Regions from separate parts of the Klebsiella sp. GFKo11 genome, predicted to be linked through region 4. Evidence: predicted binding sites of a transcription regulator. Region 4 holds the regulator's gene; each other region holds the start of a gene.
The links. The regulator PurR, encoded in region 4, represses purine synthesis genes. The targets are predictions, from matches to a motif close to CANGCAAACGTTTGCNTG.

Region 1 (6,043 bases), 2.8 Mb from region 4:
TGTGGAAATTGCCGGAGCAGCAGGAGCCTGGGCACTCGTGACTTCACCGTTGCGCATCACCTGCGCAACCTGCTGTTTCTCCATATTGATTGCGCTGAGTTGACCATTGACGGTTGGCTTTAGCGGCGCATCCGCGAGCACGCTGCCGGTGGCGGTCAGCTGCACGTTACCATCGCCGGAAACCGGCAGCGCTGGCCAGCCCCAGGCCTGCAAAATATTCAGCGGCACGCCGCGGCCGTTCAGGCTCAGGTTGACCAGGCGCTGCGGAAGCTGCGATACCGCAGCGGTGGCTTGCAGGATACCGCGCTCGGTAAAGGCGCTAAGCTCGTTAACGTTCACCGTCGAGGCGTTGGCGCTAAGCTTCAACGATGGGCGGCGAACGTCAATGCGGTTAAAGGTGGCGGCAGCGGCGTTCAGCGTTGCGCTGCCGTTCCATATACCCCAACTGCGGTCCTTCACCAGCTGTAGCTCGCCGCCGTAGCCGTCGAGCGCAGTGATCTGCCACGGGAATTCCGGTTCAACATCAATCACCAGGTTGCGGCTGGCGCTGAACTTTTTCAGCGTCAGGCTTTGTAGCCATTCCGGCAGTTGCTCCATCCACAGCTGTTTCCAGTTGGCCGGCAGCGTATATTCCAGACCGGCGAACGCGGCGTCATCCAGCACCAGAGCATGTCCGGCACGCAGCCAGTTGCCGGAAGTGCGCACCATCCCGCCTTCCCAGCGTGAGGTGAACTGACGCAGCGCGATACCCTGCGGCGAAAATCCGGCATTCAGGATAGGGTCGAGGAAGTGCAGCGAGCCGTAAATAAACTCGTTGGCATTCATTGACAGGGTGCCATCCTGGCTTTGCCAGTCGCCATGGCTGAGAGTGAGATTACGCAGGTTAAGATCGAGGCTGCTTACCGCCCAGTCAGGCCCTTGCAGGCTGGCATCGGTCATATCGAGACGGCCAACCTGTAGTGAAGGCAGCGTGGTGAGCGGCGTGAAAAAGTCGGCGAGCGATTTATCGCTTTGCAGGCGGATCTCGCTGAGGCGTAAATTATCGACCTGCCAGCCGCCGTTGGCGTTGCGTTTCGCCGTCCCGGTCATCGTGCCGCGGGCAACATCAGCACCGATGGTCGAGAGCGCTACTTCACCGTTATCGATACTCCCCTGAATCAGCACATTGCTGGCTTCGATGCCGTTCAGCGTCATCGACCCTGCGCTCATTTGAATCTGCGTTTTTTTACCGAGGACGTTGCCCGCTTCCGGTGCCCATGGGCTGACGCCGCCGGTGACGCGCTGAGCGCTGAGATCCCAGTCGCTTTCCGGACTGTTAAACGCCATGTTGCGCAACTGTAGGCGGTCGGCGGCGAACGGTAAGGCTGCTGATGAAGGCGAGAAGTTCAGGGTGCCATCGCTGAGGACAATCTCGTCGGCATGCAGTGGGTCGCTAAACTGGCGGCTGCTAAAGCCGATATCCACCGTTTTAGCCACCAGCGTCGCCGGTTTGCCGTCACGACCAAGGGTGACGTTTTGCAGTTGCAGGTGCATTGGCGAGGAGAAATTGTGGTCCATTTTGTTGAAAGAGACCTTCCAGCCGGTACCGTCGCTTAGCCAGGCGCTGGCCTGGCGTGCGCCCCACTGGGTTTGCAGCAGGAAATAAACCGCAATGATCACCACCAGCAGGGCAATCAACAGCCAGAGAATCAGCTTTCCGAGAAATTTCATGATCTTCGATCCTGAGCGAGGCACATAAGGCTGTTATGCCCGAATTATGCGCAATCCTCAAGACAGGAATTGTGTAATGAGATGATGTGAGGTGGATGATGTACATGCCCTGGCCAGCATCACGCGGCCAGGGCATCAGGCAGGATTAGTTTTTCTCTGGCGGGAAAACCAGGTTCAGCACGATTGCCGTGATACCACCGGCAGCGATACCGGAGGAGAGCAGGTTCTTCAGCCAGTCAGGGGCGAACTGCAGAATCAGCGGCTGCTGGGAAACGCCAAGGCCTACGGCCAACGACAGGGCGATAATCAGGATCGCGCGGCGGTTCAGCGGTTCGCGGGAGACGATGCGCACGCCGGAGGCGGCGATGGTGCCGAACATCACTAACGTTGCGCCGCCGAGTACTGGCTCAGGGATATGTTGCACGAAGCCGCTTACCGCCGGGAACAGGCCGAGCACGATCAGCATCAGCGCGACCACAAAGCCGACGTAGCGGCTGGCGACGCCGGTCAATTGAATCACGCCGTTGTTCTGCCCGAAACAGGAGTTCGGGAAGGTATTAAATACTGCCGAGACGAACGAGTTCAGGCCGTTAGCCAACACGCCGCCCTTCAGACGCTTCATATATAGCGGGCCTGAAACCGGCTGCTCGGAGACGTCGGAGGTGGCGGTGATATCGCCGATAGTTTCCAACGAGGTAATCATAAAGACCAGCATCAGCGGCAGCAGCAGATTCCAGTCGATGCCCAGACCGTAGTAAAGCGGCGTGGGCACCATAATCAGGCTGCTGTCGGTTGGCGCGGTATTGGTTGGCAGCATATCGAGGAACCAGGCTGCCAGATAACCCGCTGCCATGGCGATCACCAGCGAGGCGATGCGCAAATAGGGGTTGCGCTGGCGGTTAAGGATAATAATCAGCGCCAGCACGATACCCGCCAGCAGCAGGTTTTTTGGCGCACCGAAGGTGTTATCAGCCATGGCCGCGTAGCCGCCGCCGATAGAAGTAAGGCCAACCTGAATCAGCGACAGACCGATAATCATCACCACCACGCCGGAGACCAGCGGGGTAATGATGCGCCGCGCGAGGTGCAGTACGCGGGAGATGACCATTTCCGTGCAGCTGGCCAGCATCAGGGTACCGAACAGCGCAGCCATCATGGTTGGGACATCGGCGCCGCCGGTTTTCAGCGCGGTACCGCCCATAATCAGCGGCGCGACGAAGTTAAAGCTGGTGCCCTGGATTGAGAGCAGCCCTGAGCCAACCGGGCCCCAGGCTTTAATTTGAATAATGGATGCGACACCGGAGGCGAACAGAGACATGCTGATGATGTGTTGCGTATCCTGAGCCGGGAGGCCCAGAGCCTGGCAAATTAACAGCGCCGGGGTGATGACTGCGACAAACATCGCCAGCAGGTGCTGGAAAGCGGCGAACAGAGTTTGCGGTAGCGGTGGGCGGTCTTCAAGGCGGTAGATTAATTCGCTGACTTGCTTATGCGCAACCGGTTGCGCATTTTCTGACTCTGCGGTGTTAACGGACATCACAACAATCCCAAAGGTGGCAAAGCGGGGATTTTATCGGACTGTAGACCAAAAGCAAACGTTTGCCACTCTTTAGCGATAAATATTTATACAGGGAATAGGCTTAGAAAAATTATTAACATTTTGTATGCTTGATCGCATCAATATCCCTACAAAATATCTTTTTCTGTCATTTTTTCCGTACTTCTGCTTAAAATCCCCTCCCGATTACTCATGATGAGAAGCAATCGACACCGGGAATACCGTCGCGTGTGAATGGATCATGCGCCTATAAGGAGCTCTTTTTATGTTTCATCTCGATACCTTATCGACGCTCGTTGCCGCAACATTAGTGTTGCTACTGGGTAGAAAACTCGTTCAAACCGTCCCTTTCCTGAAGACATATACCATTCCTGAACCCGTTGCGGGTGGCCTGCTGGTGGCATTGGCCTTACTGGCGCTGAAGAAAAGCATGGATATCGAAATTGATTTCGATATGAGCCTGAAAGATCCGCTGATGCTGGCGTTCTTCGCCACCATCGGCCTGAACGCCAACCTCGCCAGCTTGCGGGCTGGCGGCAAAGTGGTGGGGACGTTCCTGATCGTTGTCGTGGGACTGCTGCTGCTGCAAAACGCACTCGGTATCGGCATGGCGAAGCTGCTGGGCCTTGACCCGCTGATGGGGCTGCTGGCGGGTTCCATTACCCTTTCCGGCGGTCACGGCACCGGCGCGGCGTGGAGTAAATTGTTTGTCGAGCGCTATGGTTTCGCCAACGCTACCGAAGTGGCGATGGCCTGCGCAACCTTTGGTCTGGTGCTGGGTGGCCTGATCGGCGGCCCGGTGGCGCGCTATTTGGTTAAGCACTCTTCCTCACCGGACGGCACGCCGGACGATCAGGTTGCACCGACCGCGTTTGAAAAGCCGGAAATGGGGCGCATGATTACCTCGCTGGTGCTGATTGAGAGTATCGCGTTAATTGCCATTTGTTTGACGGTAGGTAAGTTCGTTGCGCAATTGCTGGCGGGAACCGTATTCGAGCTGCCGACCTTTGTTTGCGTGCTATTTATCGGCGTGATCCTTAGCAACAGTTTGTCGGCGTTGGGGCTGTATCGCGTGTTTGATCGCGCGGTGTCTGTATTGGGTAACGTCAGCCTGTCGCTGTTCCTGGCTATGGCCCTGATGAGCCTGAAGCTGTGGGAGCTGGCGTCGCTGGCGCTGCCGATGATTGCCATTCTGGCGGTGCAGACGGTGGCAATGGCGCTGTATGCGGTGTTTGTGACCTATCGAATGATGGGGAAAAACTACGATGCCGCCGTTCTGGCCGCTGGTCACTGCGGCTTTGGCCTCGGCGCGACGCCGACGGCGATTGCCAATATGCAGGCAATTACCGACCGTTTTGGCCCATCGCACATGGCGTTTCTGGTGGTGCCGATGGTGGGTGCGTTCTTTATTGATATCGTTAACGCGCTGGTCATTAAGCTGTATCTGCTGTTGCCGATGTTTGGCTGATAAAAAACCCGGAGGCGGTGCTGCGCACCTGTCCGGGCTACAAGATCGTGCTGTTTGGGGTTTTGTAGCCCGGCTAAGGCGTTTACGCCGCAAGCCGGGAATACCTCCAGCTCTTACCCCTCGTCGTGCTCTTCCCACGCTAACGCGCGTTTTACCGCTTTCTTCCAGCCGCTGTAGCGAACGTTACGCTCGGTAGTTTCAATCCCCGGGCGGAATTCACGTTCGATAACCGCTTTCTCCTGCAACTCATCCAGATTCTGCCAGAAACCCACCGCCAGACCGGCCAGATAGGCAGCACCCAGTGCGGTGACTTCGCGCACTTCAGGGCGTTCTACGCGGGTGCCGAGAATGTCGGACTGGAACTGCATCAGGAAGTTGTTGGCCACCGCGCCGCCGTCGACGCGCAGAGCGTGCAGACGGATCCCTGAGTCAGCCTGCATCGCTTCCAGCACGTCGCGGGTCTGATAGGCGATAGATTCCAGGGTGGCGCGAATAATATGGTTAGAGTTCACGCCGCGGGTCAGGCCGAAGATTGCGCCGCGGGCGTACGGGTCCCAGTACGGTGCGCCGAGGCCGGTAAATGCCGGGACCACGTATACGCCGTTGGTATCTTTCACTTTAGTCGCGAAATATTCGGAATCGAACGCGTCGCTGATCAGCTTCATCTCATCGCGCAGCCACTGAATAGAGGCTCCCGCCATAAACACCGCACCTTCCAGCGCATAGTTCACTTCGCCGCGCGGGCCGCAGGCGATCGTCGTCAGCAGGCCGTTTTCAGATTTCACCGCTTTCTCGCCGGTGTTCATCAGCATGAAGCAGCCAGTGCCGTAGGTATTTTTCGCCATCCCTTCTTTAACGCACAGCTGACCGAACAGCGCCGCCTGCTGGTCGCCCGCGATACCGGCGATCGGAATACGCGTGCCGCCTTTACCGCCGATATTGGTCTGGCCGTATACTTCGGAAGACTTGCGTACTTCCGGCAGCATGGCGCGGGGGATATCCAGCGCGTCGAGCATTTTGTCGTCCCAGTCCAGCTCGTGGATGTTGAACAGCATGGTACGCGAGGCGTTGGTGTAGTCAGTGACGTGCACACGCCCCTGGGTCATTTTCCAGATAAGCCAGGTGTCCACGGTGCCGAACAGCAGCTCGCCGCGCTTAGCGCGTTCGCGTGAGCCTTCAACGTGGTCAAGGATCCATTTCACTTTGGTGCCGGAGAAGTACGGGTCAACCACCAGGCCAGTGGCCTTGCGAATGTACTCTTCCATACCGTCGCGCTTGAGCTGTTCGCAGATTTCAGCGGTACGCCG
Region 2 (6,043 bases), 2.4 Mb from region 4:
AGCTCTTCAATCTGCACCAGGAACCAGCGGTCGATATTGGTCAGGTTGAACACGCCGTCAACGGACAGACCAGCGCGGAAGGCATCAGCGATATACCAGATACGCTCGGCACCGGCATCTTTCAGCTCGCGGCGAATCCTGGTCAGCGCTTCCGGGTCATCCAGGCTCACTTTCGGATCGAAACCGGTCGCGCCCACTTCCAGGCCGCGCAGCGCTTTCTGTAAGGATTCCTGCTGAGTGCGGCCAATCGCCATCACTTCACCGACCGATTTCATCTGGGTGGTCAAGCGGTCGTTCGCGCCGACGAATTTCTCGAAGTTAAAGCGTGGGATTTTGGTCACAACGTAGTCGATGGACGGCTCAAACGACGCCGGAGTACGGCCGCCGGTGATGTCGTTCATCAGCTCATCAAGGGTGTAACCTACCGCCAGTTTCGCCGCCACTTTAGCAATCGGGAAGCCGGTGGCTTTCGAGGCCAGGGCCGAGGAGCGGGAGACGCGCGGGTTCATTTCGATAACGATCAGGCGACCGTCTTTCGGGTTGACCGAGAACTGAACGTTGGAACCGCCAGTTTCTACACCAATTTCACGCAGTACCGCCATCGATGCATTACGCATGATTTGGTACTCTTTATCGGTCAGGGTCTGCGCCGGGGCGACGGTGATGGAGTCACCGGTATGGATGCCCATCGCGTCGAAGTTTTCGATAGAGCAGACGATGATGCAGTTGTCGTTTTTATCACGCACCACTTCCATCTCGTACTCTTTCCAGCCAATCAGCGACTCATCAATCAGCAGCTCTTTCGTTGGGGAAAGATCCAGCCCGCGTTCGCAAATCTCTTCAAACTCTTCACGGTTGTAAGCGATACCGCCGCCGGTGCCGCCCATGGTGAAAGATGGGCGAATGATGCACGGATAGCCGACGTCAGCGGCAACCGCCAGCGCTTCTTCCATAGTGTGAGCGATGCCGGAGCGCGCGGTGTCGAGGCCGATTTTCTTCATCGCCACGTCGAAACGGCGGCGGTCTTCGGCTTTATCAATCGCGTCAGCAGTGGCGCCAATCATGGTGACGCCAAACTCTTCGAGTACGCCCTGACGTTCCAGTTCCAGCGCACAGTTCAGCGCAGTCTGGCCGCCCATGGTCGGCAGAACCGCATCCGGGCGCTCTTTTTCGATAATTTTGCGTACCACTTCCCAGTGAATCGGCTCGATATAAGTCGCATCGGCCATTTCCGGGTCGGTCATGATGGTCGCCGGGTTGGAGTTCACCAGAATGACGCGATAACCCTCTTCGCGCAGCGCTTTACACGCCTGCGCGCCGGAGTAGTCAAATTCACAAGCCTGGCCGATAACGATCGGGCCAGCGCCAAGAATCAGGATGCTTTTTATATCTGTACGTTTTGGCATTTTGTTTGCTCCTGATTATTTTGCTGAAGAACGGTAGTGCTTAATCAATTCGATAAAGTGGTCGAACAGCGGCGCGGCATCGTGCGGACCCGGGCTCGCCTCCGGGTGTCCCTGGAAGCTGAACGCTGGTTTATCGGTACGATGAATCCCCTGCAGGGTGCCGTCGAACAGCGACTTGTGGGTCACGCGCAGGGTAGCAGGCATCGAGGCTTCATCCACCGCAAAACCGTGGTTCTGCGCGGTAATCATCACCACGTTGTTATCAATATCTTTAACCGGGTGGTTACCACCATGGTGACCAAACTTCATCTTGATGGTCTTCGCTCCGCTCGCCAGCGCCAACAGCTGATGGCCAAGGCAGATGCCGAATACCGGAATCTCGGTTTCGAGGAACTTCTCAATCGCTTCGATGGCGTAGTCGCACGGAGCCGGGTCACCGGGGCCGTTAGACAGGAAGATGCCGTCCGGATTCATCTTCAGCACGTCTTCAGCGGAGGTCTTCGCCGGCACTACCGTCAGACGGCAGCCGCGGTCGACCAGCATGCGCAGAATGTTGCGTTTCGCGCCGAAATCATAGGCCACAACGTGGAACGGCAGGTCGTTTTCTGCTTTGGCTTCCGGCAGGTCGCCCGCCAGAGTCCAGCTACCTTGCGTCCAGCTGTAGGTTTCTGCGGTAGTCACTTCCTTCGCCAGATCCATCCCGTTCAGGCCCGGGAACGCTTTCGCTTTTTCCAGCGCCAGCTGCGCATCCGGGCTGTCGCCCGCAATAATGCAGCCGTTCTGCGCGCCTTTCTCACGCAGCAGACGGGTCAGCTTACGAGTATCGATATCGGCGATCGCCACGATGTTATGGCGCTTCAGGTAAGAAGAGAGGTCTTCGGTATTGCGGAAGTTGCTGGCAATCAGCGGCAGGTCGCGAATGACCAGGCCCTGCGCATGTACCTGAGAAGATTCTTCATCAGCGGCGTTAGTGCCGACGTTGCCGATATGGGGATAAGTCAGAGTGACGATTTGGCGGGAATAGGAAGGATCAGTGAGGATTTCTTGATAACCGGTCATTGAAGTATTGAAAACGACTTCCCCAACCGCCGTGCCGGTAGCCCCAATGGCCCGACCGTGAAACTGGGTTCCGTCTTCCAGAACCAATAGCGCTGACTTAATCAAAACACCCTCCAGAGAATATCCACTCACTTTATTTGCATATTAATTCATAATGCAGATCTGAATCAATGCAAATCTGTTGCCCGCAGAATTTTGGCAAACGGCGGCATTCTGGAGAGATGGCGGGTAAAAGTCAACTTAAAGCGGATATTTTTAATCTTATTTCAGGCCACTGTTCAGCAATACCAGCCTTAGCTGGTAAAAAGATCAACTAACTAGCCAGGGAAAACGCTTGCGGGGCCGGATTATTGTAAAATCATTGAGCGGAGAACAAAAAAGTAGACCAGATGGTCAAAATTTACAATAAAACAACAATAAATACAAAGATAACATAATCTTTTGAAGACTTGATGATAAAAATATAAAAAAATCGGAAAAATAAAAAGGGCAATAAAATATTGCCCTTTGCAATCAATTACATATTGAATGCAATAACCACATCACGATGGGTAATAATCGTTATAAAGAGTTCAGTTCAAGCACGTCACGCATATCAAAAAGACCGTTTTTCTTACCTTTCAACCATAATGCTGAGCGAACTGCACCATTTGCAAAAGTCATCCGGCTGGAGGCCTTATGGCTGATTTCGATACGTTCGCCGATATCGGCAAACATCGCTGTATGCTCACCGACGATATCTCCGGCGCGTACGGTGGCAAAACCGATCGTGCCCGGCTCGCGTTCACCGGTGTAACCTTCGCGACTGTAGACCGCACAGTCCTTCAGATCTTTATCCAGAGCACCGGCAATCGCCTCGCCCATCGCTAACGCCGTACCCGATGGGGCATCGACTTTGTGGCGATGGTGCGCTTCGATAATTTCGATATCGGTGTAGTCGCCCATCACCTTCGCCGCTTTCTCCAGCAGCTTTAACATCACGTTGACGCCGACGCTAAAGTTAGCGGCGAATACAATGGCGATTTCCTGCGAAGCATCGCGAATCGCCTGCTTCCCGGCATCATCAAAGCCGGTGGTGCCGATCACCATCCCTTTACCGTGTTGACGGCAAAAAGCGAGGTGGTTCAGCGTGCCTTCCGGGCGGGTAAAATCGATGAACACGTCGAAATCATCTTTTACCGCCTCAAGGCTGCTTTGCACCACAACGCCTGACTTACCCACGCCCGCCAGCTCGCCCGCATCGCTGCCGAGCAGTGAGGAGCCTTCACGTTCCAGAGCCGCGCCAAGCGCCGCGCCGTCCATTTGCTGTACCGCCTGGATTAACTGGCGTCCCATCCGGCCGCCCGCGCCCGCGATGGCCACGCGGATTTGTGCATCATGCATAGCTATTCTCTTTTGTTAACACTACGTAAATTGTTTTCAGAGTAACCAGCCCGTCGATGAGCCGCTACTCAAAAACACCGATAATTAGAAATTTATGACAAACTGCCGCCGATATCAGTAAAAACTATACGATTGTGCCGGGAATTTGGCGTTGAGTAGTGAGAAGGGGTACGCATGTGGATTCAGGAACCCCGGTTCGGCCATTTGCAGGCCAATCCGGGGTCAGCTATTGATGAAAAGCCGAACAATTAATGCAGGAACAGCTCTCCTGGAGGGAAGCCATACAGGAACCAGGTGACCGCCAGCAGATCGGCGCTGCCGCCGGGGCTGAGATGGCGAACAATCAGTTCATCGTCCAGCTGACGTAACGCTTCCAGCCCACCGTCGGCCAGCACTCCGCCTTCCCACAGCAGCTTTTGCGCCTGCTGCTGAACAAAGTTGAGTCCTTCCAGCCCGCCGCGTGAAACCAGGTTGGTATCGTCATTCCATGCCATCAGATGCAGCAAGGTCTGTAATAACGCCAGATTGGTATCGCCGGTATCCGCCATCACGCGATTAAATACCGGCATAGCCTGAGTGCGCACGGTACGAAAGCCGCTTTCCGCTTCACCCCGGGCACCAGACAGCCCGTAGCGCAGGAAATGCGCCTCGCCTTTGCTCACCTTCTTCCCTTCCGAGGGGGAAAGCTCGCGCCCAACCACGCCGCGACAGAATCGGGCAACCTGATCGCAAACCCGGTGCTGTTCAACCGGCTCCCCTCGGGCAACCAGCCTTCCTGCCGCCGCGCTGAGCAGGCCAAAAGCGAAGATCGCCCCGCGATGGGTATTCACCCCCCCGGTGACCTCCAGCATATCCGTCTCGCAGGCCATGCCCACTGGACGCAGCATCATCAGCACCTGTTCCGGTGTGATATTGGCCGTATCGTGACCCATAATGAAAAACTTCTCCATCCACGGGGCGACAACCGCCGTACTGGCTTCAAATGACGCTAGGTCCATATCCTGATGCGCGCCGGTGTTACGGATATCCACCAGACCCGGTTTTGGCGTCAGGCGAACTTCCGTCAGCAGCGCCCGCTCCACGCGAGAAACGATATCCTCCGCCGCGACCGTTTGACGACTCAACTGGCGATGCTGGCTCATGATCACTTCGCTCATGCCTTCTCTCCTCGATGCGTTTAGCTGGCGGTTTTAACCTGATGAATCACGTCAATCACTGAACCATCGCGATAACGCACTACCGCCACCACCCGGTCGGTAAATTCGATCGACTCAGGTTTACCGGTCAGGAGCTCAGCGCGCTGTTGTAGCTCTTCAATCGTCATCAGCGGGATACCGGCGCTGCGCAGGTTATCGATCAGATCCTGACGCGCCGGATTCACGGCAATACCGTGGTCGGTCACCAGCACATCCACGCTGGCCCCCGGCGTGACGCGAGTTAGCACCTTCTCCACCACGCACGGAATACGCCCGCGCACCAGCGGCGCGGTGATAATGGTTAAATCAGCCCCTGCCGCCGTATCGCTATGGCCACCAGATGCCCCACGCAGCACGCCGTTGGAGCCGGTCATCACGTTGACGTTGAACCCGGTATCAATTTCCAGCGCGCTCAGCATCACCACGTTCAGGCGCTCGCAAGAGATGCCTTTAGAACTTGGGTTCGCGTACTGATTAGCAGAGATTTCGATATGGTTCGGGTTATTCGCTAGCGAACGCGCAGCATCGCCGTCGAAAGACTGGGTATCCAGCAGCGCTTTTATCAGGCCCTTTTCATGCAGATCGACCATCGTGCCGGTGATCCCGCCCAGACCAAAGCTGGCGGTGATCTCATTACGACGCATCTTATCTTCGAGGAAGCGGGTTACCGCCAGCGACGCGCCGCCGGTGCCGGTTTGCAAAGAGAAGCCGTCTTTGAAGTAGCCAGAATGTTCGATCACTTTGGCCGCCTGGCGAGCGATCAGTAGCTCGCGCGGGTTGCTGGTCAGGCGGATCGCCCCGGCGGTGATTTTCGCCGGATCGCCAACTTCCTCAACCTGCACGATCAGATCAACCTGATCCTGAGCGATACTGGCCGGGTAGTTCGGATAATCAACCCACTCTTCGGTCAGCAGCACCACGCATTTGGCCGCGTCAGCATCCACTTTGGCGTAGCCCAGTGAGCCGCAGCGAGATTTGCCGCTAAAGCCGTTGGCGTTG
Region 3 (6,043 bases), 1.0 Mb from region 4:
ACGTTGTTGACCAGTAATTCAAACAGGCGACGCATAAACTCTCTCAGTGATTAACGGCCTCAATCGAGGCCGTTGTTTTTTGCACGGTCGCAGAACCGCAGAGTTGGCTATTATTGCTGAAAGCGAGCCAGCGAAAAGGGTGTCAGATCAAACTCAGAAGGTTCACCAAGTGCGAACTGTACGGCAAGCTCTCCCAGTACCGGAGCGAATTTAAAGCCGTGTCCGCTTAACCCGGTAATCAAGAGCGTATTGGGCTGTTCGGGAAGAGTATCAATAATGAAGTCTTCATCAGCCGTATTATCGTAGGTACAGGATGCGCCATGGAGACAGCCGCCGATACCGGGCAATACGTTGCGCAGGAAGTTGAAAGATTCGGAGCCATCAGTAGCAACTGCGCCGAAGGGTGCGCGCTCTTCGGGGGCTGAAATGAGCTGCCCCCCGTTATGTTTGCCTATTTTCAACTCATTGTCATCGGCCGGGAAACCGTAATATTGATCGCCATTGGGTAATTCGCCCGTAAACGCCGGGAAGTTATTCTTGGTACTGTAGCGGCCATCGGCCTGAAACCAGGCAAAAATCTTACGGACCGGTTGAACAGGCAGATTTGGCAGCAGGCGAGTGGCCCAGGTTCCGGCACTGACTAGCAGTTTTTTACCGCTGTATTCACCATCTACTGTTTCTACGGTTATACCGTTAGGCTGATGATGAATGGCGGAGACCGGGCAATTGAATAGCTGGGCCGCGCCTGCTTCGCGGGCGAGGCGGATCCAGGTCTCAATAGCCAGCTCGCTGCGCAATATACCGGATGCCGGTTCAAATATCGCCTGATAATCATGTGGTACACGGATTTCCGGCCAGCGAGCCATAACGGCCTGGCCATCCATTTCTTCGATATTGAGCTGGAATTGGCGCGCGCTGTTGGCAACGTTGCGCAGAAATTCGGAGTTTGCGGGCCCAAGATTAATGACCCCCGTGCGTTCAAAAACGGCTTCACCGCTGGCGGCGGCAAATTCATCCCACATTTTTTGTGCTCGTAGCACCAGAGGGACATACCTTTCGCCTTCGCCATAGGCGTGACGAATGAGGCGCGTGTTACCGTGATGGCTGCCTTCCTGATGTGGAGGCTGATGTGAATCGATCATCAGAACGTTAAGCCCTGCCTGTCGCGCATAATAGCCTGCGGCGGAGCCAACGGAGCCGCTACCGATAATGATGAGGTCATATTGCATGGTGAGTTCCGGGTTATTGCTTTATTAGCAGGGTAATTAACAACCCGCTGTTATACAAGTCCGAAAATAGTTCAGGCACCCATAGGTGCCTGTTCAGTGAATATTTAGACATTAGTGCGTTATTGCTAATGTCTGCGATACTCATTTTCCTGGTATTCGCCGGATTCAATCTTCGCAATACCTGCTTCCAGAATAGAAATAAACTGACGTGCGACGTCCGTTGTTAGCCATAGCGTCTGGCCAATTTCTGCGTCTCTACTGCTTTCTTGAGCGGGGTTTTGGTAGTGCAGGCGCAACATCAGCGCATCGTAGCTATCCACGGTGCTGATGTCCCATCCAACGAGGGGATGGGTCTGGATGACTTCATTATTCTTTTCCATCATAACCCCTTCTTCATATGTTAAAAGACAACAGTTCTCGAGGTTTAATGCATATTTTCTGAAGCAAATTAATTATATCAGTAGTCAAGAATAAACTCGAGAAATTAAACGAAATAGAGATACATACACCACTGATTGCTGATTTTTTGTGCGCACAAGGTTTCATTCTTCGTTATTTTATAAGGGTGTAAGCGGGGGCAATAGGGAATGTCTGAGTATGAAAAGAATAAAAAAGCCGGGGCGACCCGGCAAAAAGTTGCACAATGAGGGAGCAAATTTAATTGACTAGTCGCGGACAAACCAATCGTCAGCGCTTTCCCAGGTTTCTTGCAGGATTTCGCTAATCCGGTCTTTATCTTCTTTCAAACCGCCGATGACTGACAAATTGTTATTGGCTGCATATCGGACCGTCACCTGACTTGACATCGAAGGGAACTGTTGATCGATACGCCGCGAGAGTTCATTGTTCAGCGCTTCTAAGGCGCCGCTGGGTAAGGCTGTAGATTTGGCGATAGACACTTCAATGCGCATAATTGCCCCCTGTGTAATATACTGTTTATTTATACAGTATAATTTGCACGTTTACAACAGGGAGCGCGGGATTTATTTTTTCATCGTCCAGCGCACGGTTTCTCCGGCGAGGAACGGCACCAGTGAATCGCCTGGCAGCGAGATACTCTCTACCACTGTGCTTTCCTCACGCACCAGTTCAACATAGATTTCATTGACCGGCAGACCATAGAAACGTGGGCCATTAAGTGAACAAAAAGCTTCAAAGTGCTGTAGAGCGTTCATCTCTTCAAACACCGTCGCGTAACTTCCCAACGCGGTTGGCGCGTTGAAACAACCTGCGCAGCCGCAACTGGCCTCCTTGCGGTGACGGGCATGCGGGGCGGAGTCAGTGCCAAGGAAGGCTCGCTCGAAACCACTGGCGACCAGTTCACGCAGTGCCTGCTGATGGATATTACGTTTCAAAATCGGTAGACAGTAAAGGTGAGGGCGCACGCCGCCAACCAGCATATGGTTGCGGTTAAACATCAGATGCTGAGGGGTAATGGTGGCCGCCAGCAGGTCGTTACCATCGCGTACATACTCAGCGGCGTCTTTCGTGGTGATGTGTTCGAAGACAACCTTCAGGCCGGGCAGACGCTGGCGCAAAGGCTCCATGACCGTGTCAATAAAGCGTGCTTCTCTGTCGAAAATATCGATATCAGAGTGGGTGACTTCACCGTGAACCAGCAGCGGCATGCCCAGTTTTTCCATACGCTCAAGCACTGGCATGATGGCATCGGTGCTGGTAACGCCATGGCTGGAGTTGGTCGTGGCATTGGCCGGATAGAGTTTGGCGGCAGTAAACACGCCCTCGTTAAATCCGCGTTCCAGTTCTGCCGGGTCGAGTGTATCGGTCAGATAGCAGGTCATTAGCGGTGTAAAATCATGATCCGCAGGGACGGCATCAAGAATACGCTGGCGGTAGGCGATGGCGGCTTCTACTGTGGTGACAGGAGGGACCAGATTCGGCATCACGATCGCCCGGCCATAAAATTCACTGGTATAAGGCACGACGGTTTTTAACATATCGTCATCGCGCAGATGAATATGCCAGTCGTCAGGGCGGCGGATTTTCAATACCTGGGATTGTGCTGTCATGGAAGGCTCCGGCTAATAAGTTCAGTCATCAGGGCTGTTTTTGCCGGGCACTAAGGATAAGCGTAAACGTTTTCCTTTGCATCAATTTCCGTAAAAAAACGGGCGCTGAAGCGCCCGAAAAATTAATTGGTGAAGGGGATGATGATCTCCCCAGGTTTCACCTCGATACCTTTAGCATACTTTTTCGCCAATGCTTCACCAGTGCTGGCATCTTCGCGCAGCACGTAAGCGGGCTGTTGATTGAAGTAGCTACGTAGTGATTGATTGAGATAGGGGATTAGCGTTTGGACGACAGACTGCAGCTTCTCAGGGTGGACTTTCGCATCAACAACTTCCATCTCCTGCAAGAAAATGGCCCCCTTCTCTTTATTAAATACCGGTAGCGCCTTGAGCTTCAGATCAATGGTTGCTTTCTGGTTACCGAATAATGAATTCAGATCTAAATTCGCCACTCCGCTTAGCGTCACTTTGTTCGGTTCTTCACGACCAATGGCGCTGGTAAGGTTTTTCAGCTCAATGTGGGCATCCGCTACGCCAGGCAGGCCAATATCCTTGGCGAAGTGATTACGTTTCTGCAGCGCCTGGTTGATTTCCTGCTCGCTAACTGAATATTGCGTAAGCTGGTTACAGCCGCTCAGAAGGCCGCTAACAATAAGCGCGGCCGCGATAAACATCTTTTTCATTGGGTTCCTTAATGTCATGCCATAGGTTCATCCTGACACAAAGCAGCATGGCCTACCAGCACGGGAGGTGCTAGCGGAAAAGACTGAAAAAGAAGCGAGGTGGCAGCGAACGACCAAACCTTTCGCTGCCTTAGGTCTAAATGGCCATAGATGACAGTAAATTAATCTGCGTCTGTTTGGCCATATTATCGCGGTAGGCGGCGACGCGGCTTGGCCAGCTCACACCTGCGACCAGCGTCAGGCTGCGCAGTAGCGGAAAGAGATGAATATCATCTTCAGACAGTTCCCCATTAACGGCGTTCGGCTGAACTATCAGTTTATCCAGTGCCCGCAGATCGTCACTGATGTTCTTAACCAGCCCGGGGGAATGTGCGAGATGATCGGCAAAACTGCCAATTGACGCTTCTTTCTTATTCACAAAATAAGCGCGCGCTTCAGGCGTAGAGAATTCATCAAAGGCAGACTTTGCGAAACGCGGCATCAGCAGGCGGTTGGCATAGGTGTTGACTTTACGCAACCAGGTTTCAATCGCCGGATTACGCGGGCCGGTGAGCAGCGGTTGGCGATCCAGTTTATCGACGTAATGCACGATATCCATGCTTTCCGGCATGTAGCGACTGTCGTCTTTTTGCAGAATAGGCACCATCTTCTGACCGATCATTCGGGTCGGGGTTGATTCATCATCCTCCAGAATCGTGATCAGTTCGACGGGGATATTCTTCAGGCCGAAAATCATGCGGGCTTTAAGGCAGAATGGGCAGTGATCGTAGATATATAACTTCACGTTTCTCCTCCATAGTGACTGAGTGTCCTTAATTCATTATGGAAGAGAAACGAGGGTCCGGCAACTCAGGTGCGCGGTTCCAGCATTCCTGAGGTCGAACGTTTCGGGCTGAACTGCCACCACAGCGCGATAAACGTTGCAAAGCCGATGATGCCTAACATCAACCACGGTAGCTCAGGTTGTCCGGCGGCTTTACCAGCGTCAAAAAGCCAGCCTCCGCCGGCATAACCGAAGGCACCGCCAAAGGCTAATCCTAAGCGGCTAAAGCCCATGTAGCTACCTCTAGCTCTGGCATCCGCCAGCGAAGCCCCCAGCGTTTCACGTGCAGGTTCAGCAATAATAGAACCTATATAAAAGATGCAAATCAGCGTAAACAGTTGCTGTAGATTGCTGCTTAAGCCAATCGGCATCATGGCCAGCGTCATGACCAACAGGCCGGCCATCAAACGATGTTCAAGGCGAAAGCGTTTTTCACTCCAGCGGGCAATCGGATAAAGCAGGGTTAGTGAAATAGCCGCTTCAATCGCATACATCCATTTTACCGCTGATGGAGAACCGGCAATGTCGTTGACCATGATTGGCAGCATTAACATGACCTGAACCGACAGCATATAGTAGCCCGTCAGCGTCAGAACATAGGTGACAAAGCGTTTGTCACGGAGTACCCGACCCAGCCCTTCACGCACGGGTGTTTTCACCGTAGAGAGTTTCCAGGCGGGAAGATACCAGGCGTTAAATGCCGCACAGACGATGAACAACGCAGCACCGGCGCTACAAACCAGACGAAAATCATATTGCAACAGCCAGCTGCCTAACAGCGCGCCGATTACCGCTCCTGCGCTGTCCTGCATCATCAGAATAGAGAAAAAGCGGCCACGCTGATGCGGGCGCACAAGTTTGACCACCAGGGCTGCTCGCGGCGGGTCGAATAGGGTGCCGCCAAGGCCGGAGAGAATGCAGGATAGCCATAATACCCACGGTTCATGGGCGACGGCCATGGCAGCAAAACCGCCGGCTCGCATCAGCATGCCGGTGACAATCATGGGTTTGGCGCCGAAACGGTCGGCAACCGCGCCGCCAAAGATACCTAATCCTTGCTGCACCAGCTGGCGCAGGCCGAGCGCGATCCCGACCATGAGTGCTGCCCAGCCCATTTGATCGACAAAGCGAATAGAGATAAGCGGAAATACGACAAAAAAGCCGAGCACCACCAGCATGTTATCGACTAACAGGAAATATTCACCCAGGCTCCGTGCCTGCGATACGCGGGACATTTCCCCTCCAGGGAAAAATAAGGATAAGCTCTGACATTCTGCG
Region 4 (6,043 bases):
TGTTATCAAAAAAATGCAGATCACTCGCCAGCAGTGTCAGCAGATAGCCAACGGTTGGCGCGGGCAGCTATCCATTGCCGTCGATGACATCGTCAAACCGGCGCGCATGCGGCAAATGATCGTTGATTTCTATCGTCATTTTGATGACGTTGAACTGATTGTCTTTCAGGAGGTATTCAACGGCGTCTGGGATGCGTTAGCTGATGGCCGCGTGGAATTAGCTATTGGCGCGACGCGCTCTATTCCCGTCGGTGGGCGCTATGCGTTTCGCGATATGGGGATGCTGAGTTGGGATTGCGTGGTGGCCAGCGATCATCCGTTGGCGAAAATAGACGGCCCGTTAAGCGACGATGTGTTGCGCAACTGGCCGTCGCTGGTACGGGAAGATACTTCACGCTCGCTACCGAAACGCACGACGTGGCTGCTGGATAATCAGAAGAGGGTGGTGGTGCCGGACTGGGACGCTTCCGCGACCTGCCTCAGCGCAGGGTTGTGTGTTGGCATGGTGCCAAAGCATTTTGCACAGCCGCGAATTGATAGCGGAGAATGGACGGCGCTGGCACTGGAAAATCCATTCCCTGATGCGGCCTGCTGCCTGACGTGGCAACAAAGCGATGCTTCACCGGCGCTGATGTGGCTGCTGGATTACCTTGGCGACAGTGAAACGCTGAACAGGGAGTGGCTGCGGGCGCCGGAATAGCCGGCGCCGCGAGGAGAATTAACGGCGATAATCGACAAACGGGCCGTCGGCCACGGATCGACGTTCGACCAGGCGCGGATGTACTTCAATAGACTGGGATATTTCGCGCTTGTTGACGATGCGGTCCAGCAGCATGTTGAAGGCCGCTTCGCCCAGAGAATCTTTTGGCTGATGGATGGTGGTCAGCGCTGGGCTGAAGTAGCGGGCGTTGCGCACATTGTCATAACCGATCAGCGAAATATCCTGCGGCACGCGCAGACCCATTTCATCTGCTGCACAAATAGCGCCCATCGCCATGATATCCCCGCCGCAGAAAATCGCCGTCGGGCGATGGTGTTGGCTGAGGATTTGCTGCATCGCGCGGTAGCCGGATTCCGGCTCGAAATCACCTTGCACGACCCAGTTTTCAGGAACGTTGATCTGCGCTTCTTCCATCGCTTTCATAAAGCCGGCCAGGCGGCCGGCACCGGTGTTCCGCTCAAGCGGGCCGGGGATCACGCCAATTTCGCGATGACCGCGTTCCACCAGATAGCGCCCGGCGATATAACCCCCTTCGAAGGCGTTATCGATAACCGAGTCGGTGAAGTCGGCTTTTGCTTCACCCCAGTCCATCACGACCATCGGAATATGGCGATATTCTTCCAGCATGCTCAGTACCGACTCAGGATACTCAGAACACATCACCAGCAGGCCGTCCACGCGCTTCTGCGCCATCATTGACAGGTAGGCGCGCTGTTTCTCCGGATCGTTCCATGCGTTGCCGAGAATCAGGGTATAGCCCTTCTGGAAGCAACTTTTCTCAACGGATTCGATAATTTCGGCAAAATAGGCCGCTTCGCTGCTGGTCGCCAGCAATCCGATAGACTTGGTGTGATTAACCTTCAGGCTGCGAGCAACGGCGCTGGGGGAGTAGTGCAGTTCTTTAATCGCAGCCCACACAGCGTTGCGCGTCTCTTCTGCAACGAAACGCGTTTTGTTAATTACATGTGATACTGTTGTAGTGGAAACGTTTGCGCGCTTCGCTACATCTTTAATAGTTGCCATTACTTCTCACTCCAGACCTTGACCTGATCGCCCGTTAATCGGTACGTAAACGTTTGCCTGTACACACCCTGATGCCAAAATTGAACATTGCATCACGTCGGGAAAACGACACAGAACGACAGGAAGGGGTCAATGGCCGATACGCTTTCAAATTAGCGTGGGATTTTGTCCGATCTTGGGGCAAAGGGGAAGAACAAAAATGTGCATCCCTCTAAATCTCGGAAGATATTTGCGCTAATCTATGTAAAAATGAGCAAGCTCACTTTTCATGTGGGGATAATCAAGGGGAAAAATTGATGGATACAGATTTAAAGTTTTCGCTGACAACGACGATTATTGTTCTGGGTTTGATTGTCGCCGCAGGGCTCACCGCCATACTGCACTAATTCCAATATGAGGGAGACATCGTTCTCCCTTTTCTTTTTCCACCATTATTATCAATTTCGCAAAAATCTTTTGCCATTTCGTTTACTTTTGTTTTTCTGTGATTGATGTCATGCTTTTGGCTTCTGATGAGATGCCGTCGCTGAAGACGGCCCGATGGAGTCATTGAATGAAAATCAACTTTCCCCTGCTCGCTCTGGCGATCGGTGCCTTCGGTATCGGTACTACCGAGTTCTCCCCGATGGGGCTATTACCGGTTATCGCCAAAGGCGTGGATGTCTCTATTCCGGCTGCGGGAATGCTTATTAGTGCCTATGCCATTGGGGTGATGGTTGGCGCGCCGCTGATGACTCTGTTGCTTTCGCACCGCGCGCGCAGAAATGCGCTGATTTTCCTGATGGCGATTTTTACTCTTGGTAACGTGCTCTCTTCAATTGCACCGGATTACACCACGCTACTGCTGTCGCGCATTATCACCAGCCTCAATCACGGCGCTTTTTTTGGGTTAGGCTCGGTGGTGGCGGCGAGCGTAGTGCCGAAGCATAAGCAGGCCAGCGCCGTGGCGACCATGTTTATGGGGCTGACAATTGCCAACATTGGCGGCGTTCCGGCGGCGACCTGGTTGGGGGAAACTATCGGCTGGCGAATGTCGTTCCTTGCAACGGCGGGTCTCGGCGTGGTGGCGATGGTCAGCCTGTGGTTTTCCCTGCCAAAAGGAAGCGCGGGTGAGCGGCCTGATGTTAAGCAGGAACTTTCAGTACTGATGCGCCCGCAGGTGCTGTCAGCGCTGCTGACCACCGTTCTGGGGGCAGGGGCGATGTTTACGCTTTACACCTATATATCACCGGTCCTGCACAGCATCACTAACGCATCGCCACTGTTTGTGACCGCGATGCTGGTACTGATTGGCGTAGGCTTCTCGCTGGGTAACTACCTTGGCGGTAAGTTTGCCGACCGCTCGGTTTCCGGGACGTTGAAGGGCTTTCTGCTGCTGTTGATGGTGATCATGCTGGCGATCCCGCTACTGGCCCAGTCACAAATTGGTGCGGCTATCAGTATGGTTGTCTGGGGTGCCGCGACTTTTGCGGTGGTTCCGCCACTGCAGATGCGCGTGATGCGCGTGGCTCACGAAGCTCCCGGGCTGTCATCATCGGTTAATATCGGCGCTTTCAACCTCGGTAACGCGTTAGGCGCAGCCGCCGGTGGTGCGGTGATATCTGGTGGGCTGGGCTATGCATTCGTACCAGTGATGGGAGCGATCATTGCGGGCGTTGCGCTACTGCTGGTTTTTTTCAGCGGTCGGTCGCAGCCGGAAGAGGCTTTTGCTAACCACTAATCGTTCATGAATAGTATGTGAATTGTGTGTGAAGTGAAAAATAACCGCAGAAGGCGCAATCCTTCTGCGGTTTGCTTTTACGCCGCCAGATTGGCCGCCACAAATTTCCAGTTCACCAGCGCCCAGAAGTGTTCCAGATAGTTCGGACGCGCATTACGGTAGTCGATGTAGTAAGCGTGTTCCCAGACATCAACGGTCAGCAGCGGGGTTGCGTCGCTGGTCAGCGGCGTACCGGCGTTGCTTGTGGAAACAATCGCCAGGCTACCATCAGCGTTTTTCACCAGCCAGGTCCAGCCAGCACCAAAGTTTTTCGCTGCCGCGTCGGTGAATTTTGCTTTGAAATCAGCAAAGCTGCCGAAGGATTTAGCGATAGCTGCCGCCAGTTCACCTTCAGGTTCGCCGCCAGCGTTTGGTGCCAGGCAGTTCCAGTAGAAGGTGTGGTTCCAGACCTGAGCTGCGTTGTTAAAAACGCCGCCATCGGAAGAGCGAACGATTTCTTCTAAGGTCTTGCCTTCAAACGCGGTGCCTTTGATCAGGTTGTTGAGATTGGTGACGTAGGCCTGGTGGTGTTTACCGTAATGGTATTCCAGGGTTTCTGCGGAAATGTGCGGCGCGAGGGCGTCTTTTGCATATGGTAATGCAGGTAATTCGAACGACATTGCTACTCTCCTTTTTATAGTTATACCCTTCATACTTCCAGCCGCATCTTTGTTGGCTGCCTGCACTTACCCCGGTCACGTACTATTTGTACGCTCCCGGGGATGCGCTTAGTTGCCGCCTTGATACAACTGGAATTATTTTGGGTATAGTTCGCGCAATAACCATGTATTACGCAAGGTGATAGTAGCAAATTAAAAGATGTGGCAAAAGAGAGTGTTACCCCGCCGCAGAAGCGACGAGGCAGAATTAGCGAATGGTTTTTGGCGTCATGACGCGGCGCGCGCCAACGTAATGGCGTTCCCAGTAATCTTCACTCAGCGAGGTTATTTGAATATCGCGACCGGTGCGCGGGGACTGGATAAATTTACCGTTGCCGACATAGACACCAACGTGATCGGCGGTACCGCGCCCACGGGTGCGGAAGAAGACTAAATCACCGCTTTGCAGCTCACCGCGATCGACCGGGCGGGCATCGCGCAGATGATACATTTCATTAGCGGTACGCGGGATGTGAATTTTTACCAGATCTTTATAGGCATAATAGACCAGACCGCTGCAATCAAACCCGGTTCGCGGCGAAGTACCACCCCAGCGATAAGGTTTGCCAATCTGATCCATTAACTTCGACATGGCGGTGCTTTGCGCCTTTTGTACCCGAGCTTTATGCGCATCGGCGATGGTCAACTGAGGCTCATCAGCGACAGGTTTACAGCGGGTTTTATAGCCTTTGCGCACGACGCACTTTTTCTGCACGCTTGCTCTGGCGACTTTGCTTTCTGCTACCGATTTTGTCGAGCTAGCGCACTGCTTTTTGTAGCCTTTGCGCAATACGCATTTTTTGCTTGCACCGGCAACCTGACGGTTAAGCGCGGTTTGGCTTGAGGCGGTTGTGCGGGTAGGGGCTTTTGCGCGGCTGGCGGTCGATGTTTTCTTGCTGGAGGTTTTAGCGGTGGTTTTACTTTTGGAACTGGCTGCTTTTTTCTTACGCTCTGCGGTAGTGCCTTTGGCCGGATGCGCTTTTGGCGTAGCCGAAGCGTGCGTATGCCCGGAAGCATGCGCCAGCGGCGTAAATGAGATCGACGTAATAAGTAATGCACAGAGCGAAATCGCGATTTTGTTAAGACGCGCCACTGAGCAATCCCCTGATTAAATTACAGACATATACAGATGCCTGACGATGAATGACAAACCGCATCGATTCTAAAGCATAAAAACCCTGAGAGTTAATATTCTTTTGTATCTAAAGTGTCGTTTGGTTAACGATTGCAAAAAAATACGTCAGACAATAACCATGTCGCATGAAAAATGAGCAACACACTCTTGCGTCAGACGATAAAATGATATTTTTGAGGCAACTTCTGGGCACAGAAGATAAAATGTGAAGAGTGACAAAAATGTTATTATCGGTCCTGCGTTCAGGACGCTACAATGACAAATTACTGCCGTAGAGAAGTTTAAGGAAGCAAGACAATGAGCACGACTTTAGAAAAAATCCAACATCAAATCGCTGAAAACCCAATCCTGCTGTACATGAAAGGGTCCCCGAAACTGCCAAGCTGCGGTTTCTCCGCCCAGGCCGTGCAGGCGCTGTCTGCCTGTGGCGAACGTTTTGCTTACGTCGACATTCTGCAGAACCCGGACATCCGCGCAGAGCTGCCGAAATACGCAAACTGGCCGACTTTCCCGCAACTGTGGGTTGATGGCGAACTGGTTGGCGGTTGCGACATCATTATTGAGATGTATCAGCGCGGCGAACTGCAAACGTTGATCAAAGAAACGGCCGCTAAGTACAAGACTGACGAGCCGAAAGCAGAGTAATTTTTGCTGCCAATAAAAAAGCGACTTCTGGTGGAGTCGCTTTTTTTGTCTCTACTATTCTTCGGCTACCGGTAACGGCCAGCCGCCAAGTCGTTTCCAAC

Region 1: a site for PurR is predicted at 3,299-3,316, ahead of gltS (sodium/glutamate symporter). Genes of this name have one in related genera too.
Region 2: a site for PurR is predicted at 2,789-2,806, ahead of carA (glutamine-hydrolyzing carbamoyl-phosphate synthase small subunit). Genes of this name have one in related genera too.
Region 3: a site for PurR is predicted at 3,319-3,336, ahead of pyrC (dihydroorotase). Genes of this name have one in related genera too.

The regions. Positions count from the first base shown of each region.
Region 1 is NZ_CM151369.1:132,437-138,479, forward strand. Features, by position in the region: gene AC07P6_RS00625 (AsmA family protein) at 1-1,710, opposite strand, end outside; gene xanP (xanthine/proton symporter XanP) at 1,856-3,247, opposite strand; gene gltS (sodium/glutamate symporter) at 3,534-4,736, shown strand; gene glpK (glycerol kinase GlpK) at 4,850-6,043, opposite strand, start outside.
Region 2 is NZ_CM151369.1:5,316,788-5,322,830, forward strand. Features, by position in the region: gene carB (carbamoyl-phosphate synthase large subunit) at 1-1,406, opposite strand, end outside; gene carA (glutamine-hydrolyzing carbamoyl-phosphate synthase small subunit) at 1,422-2,570, opposite strand; gene dapB (4-hydroxy-tetrahydrodipicolinate reductase) at 3,027-3,848, opposite strand; gene citG (triphosphoribosyl-dephospho-CoA synthase CitG) at 4,097-4,990, opposite strand; gene citF (citrate lyase subunit alpha) at 5,026-6,043, opposite strand, start outside.
Region 3 is NZ_CM151369.1:3,930,900-3,936,942, reverse strand. Features, by position in the region: gene AC07P6_RS19190 (DUF2770 family protein) at 1-35, opposite strand, end outside; gene solA (N-methyl-L-tryptophan oxidase) at 111-1,229, opposite strand; gene bssS (biofilm formation regulator BssS) at 1,355-1,609, opposite strand; gene dinI (DNA damage-inducible protein I) at 1,895-2,140, opposite strand; gene pyrC (dihydroorotase) at 2,213-3,259, opposite strand; gene AC07P6_RS19165 (lipoprotein) at 3,382-3,942, opposite strand; gene grxB (glutaredoxin 2) at 4,079-4,726, opposite strand; gene mdtH (multidrug efflux MFS transporter MdtH) at 4,792-6,000, opposite strand.
Region 4 is NZ_CM151369.1:2,885,036-2,891,078, forward strand. Features, by position in the region: gene punR (DNA-binding transcriptional activator PunR) at 1-700, shown strand, start outside; gene purR (HTH-type transcriptional repressor PurR) at 719-1,744, opposite strand; gene cydH (cytochrome bd-I oxidase subunit CydH) at 2,041-2,130, shown strand; gene AC07P6_RS14075 (MFS transporter) at 2,298-3,464, shown strand; gene sodB (superoxide dismutase [Fe]) at 3,542-4,123, opposite strand; gene AC07P6_RS14085 (C40 family peptidase) at 4,371-5,255, opposite strand; gene AC07P6_RS14090 (Grx4 family monothiol glutaredoxin) at 5,595-5,942, shown strand; gene rnt (ribonuclease T) at 5,997-6,043, opposite strand, start outside.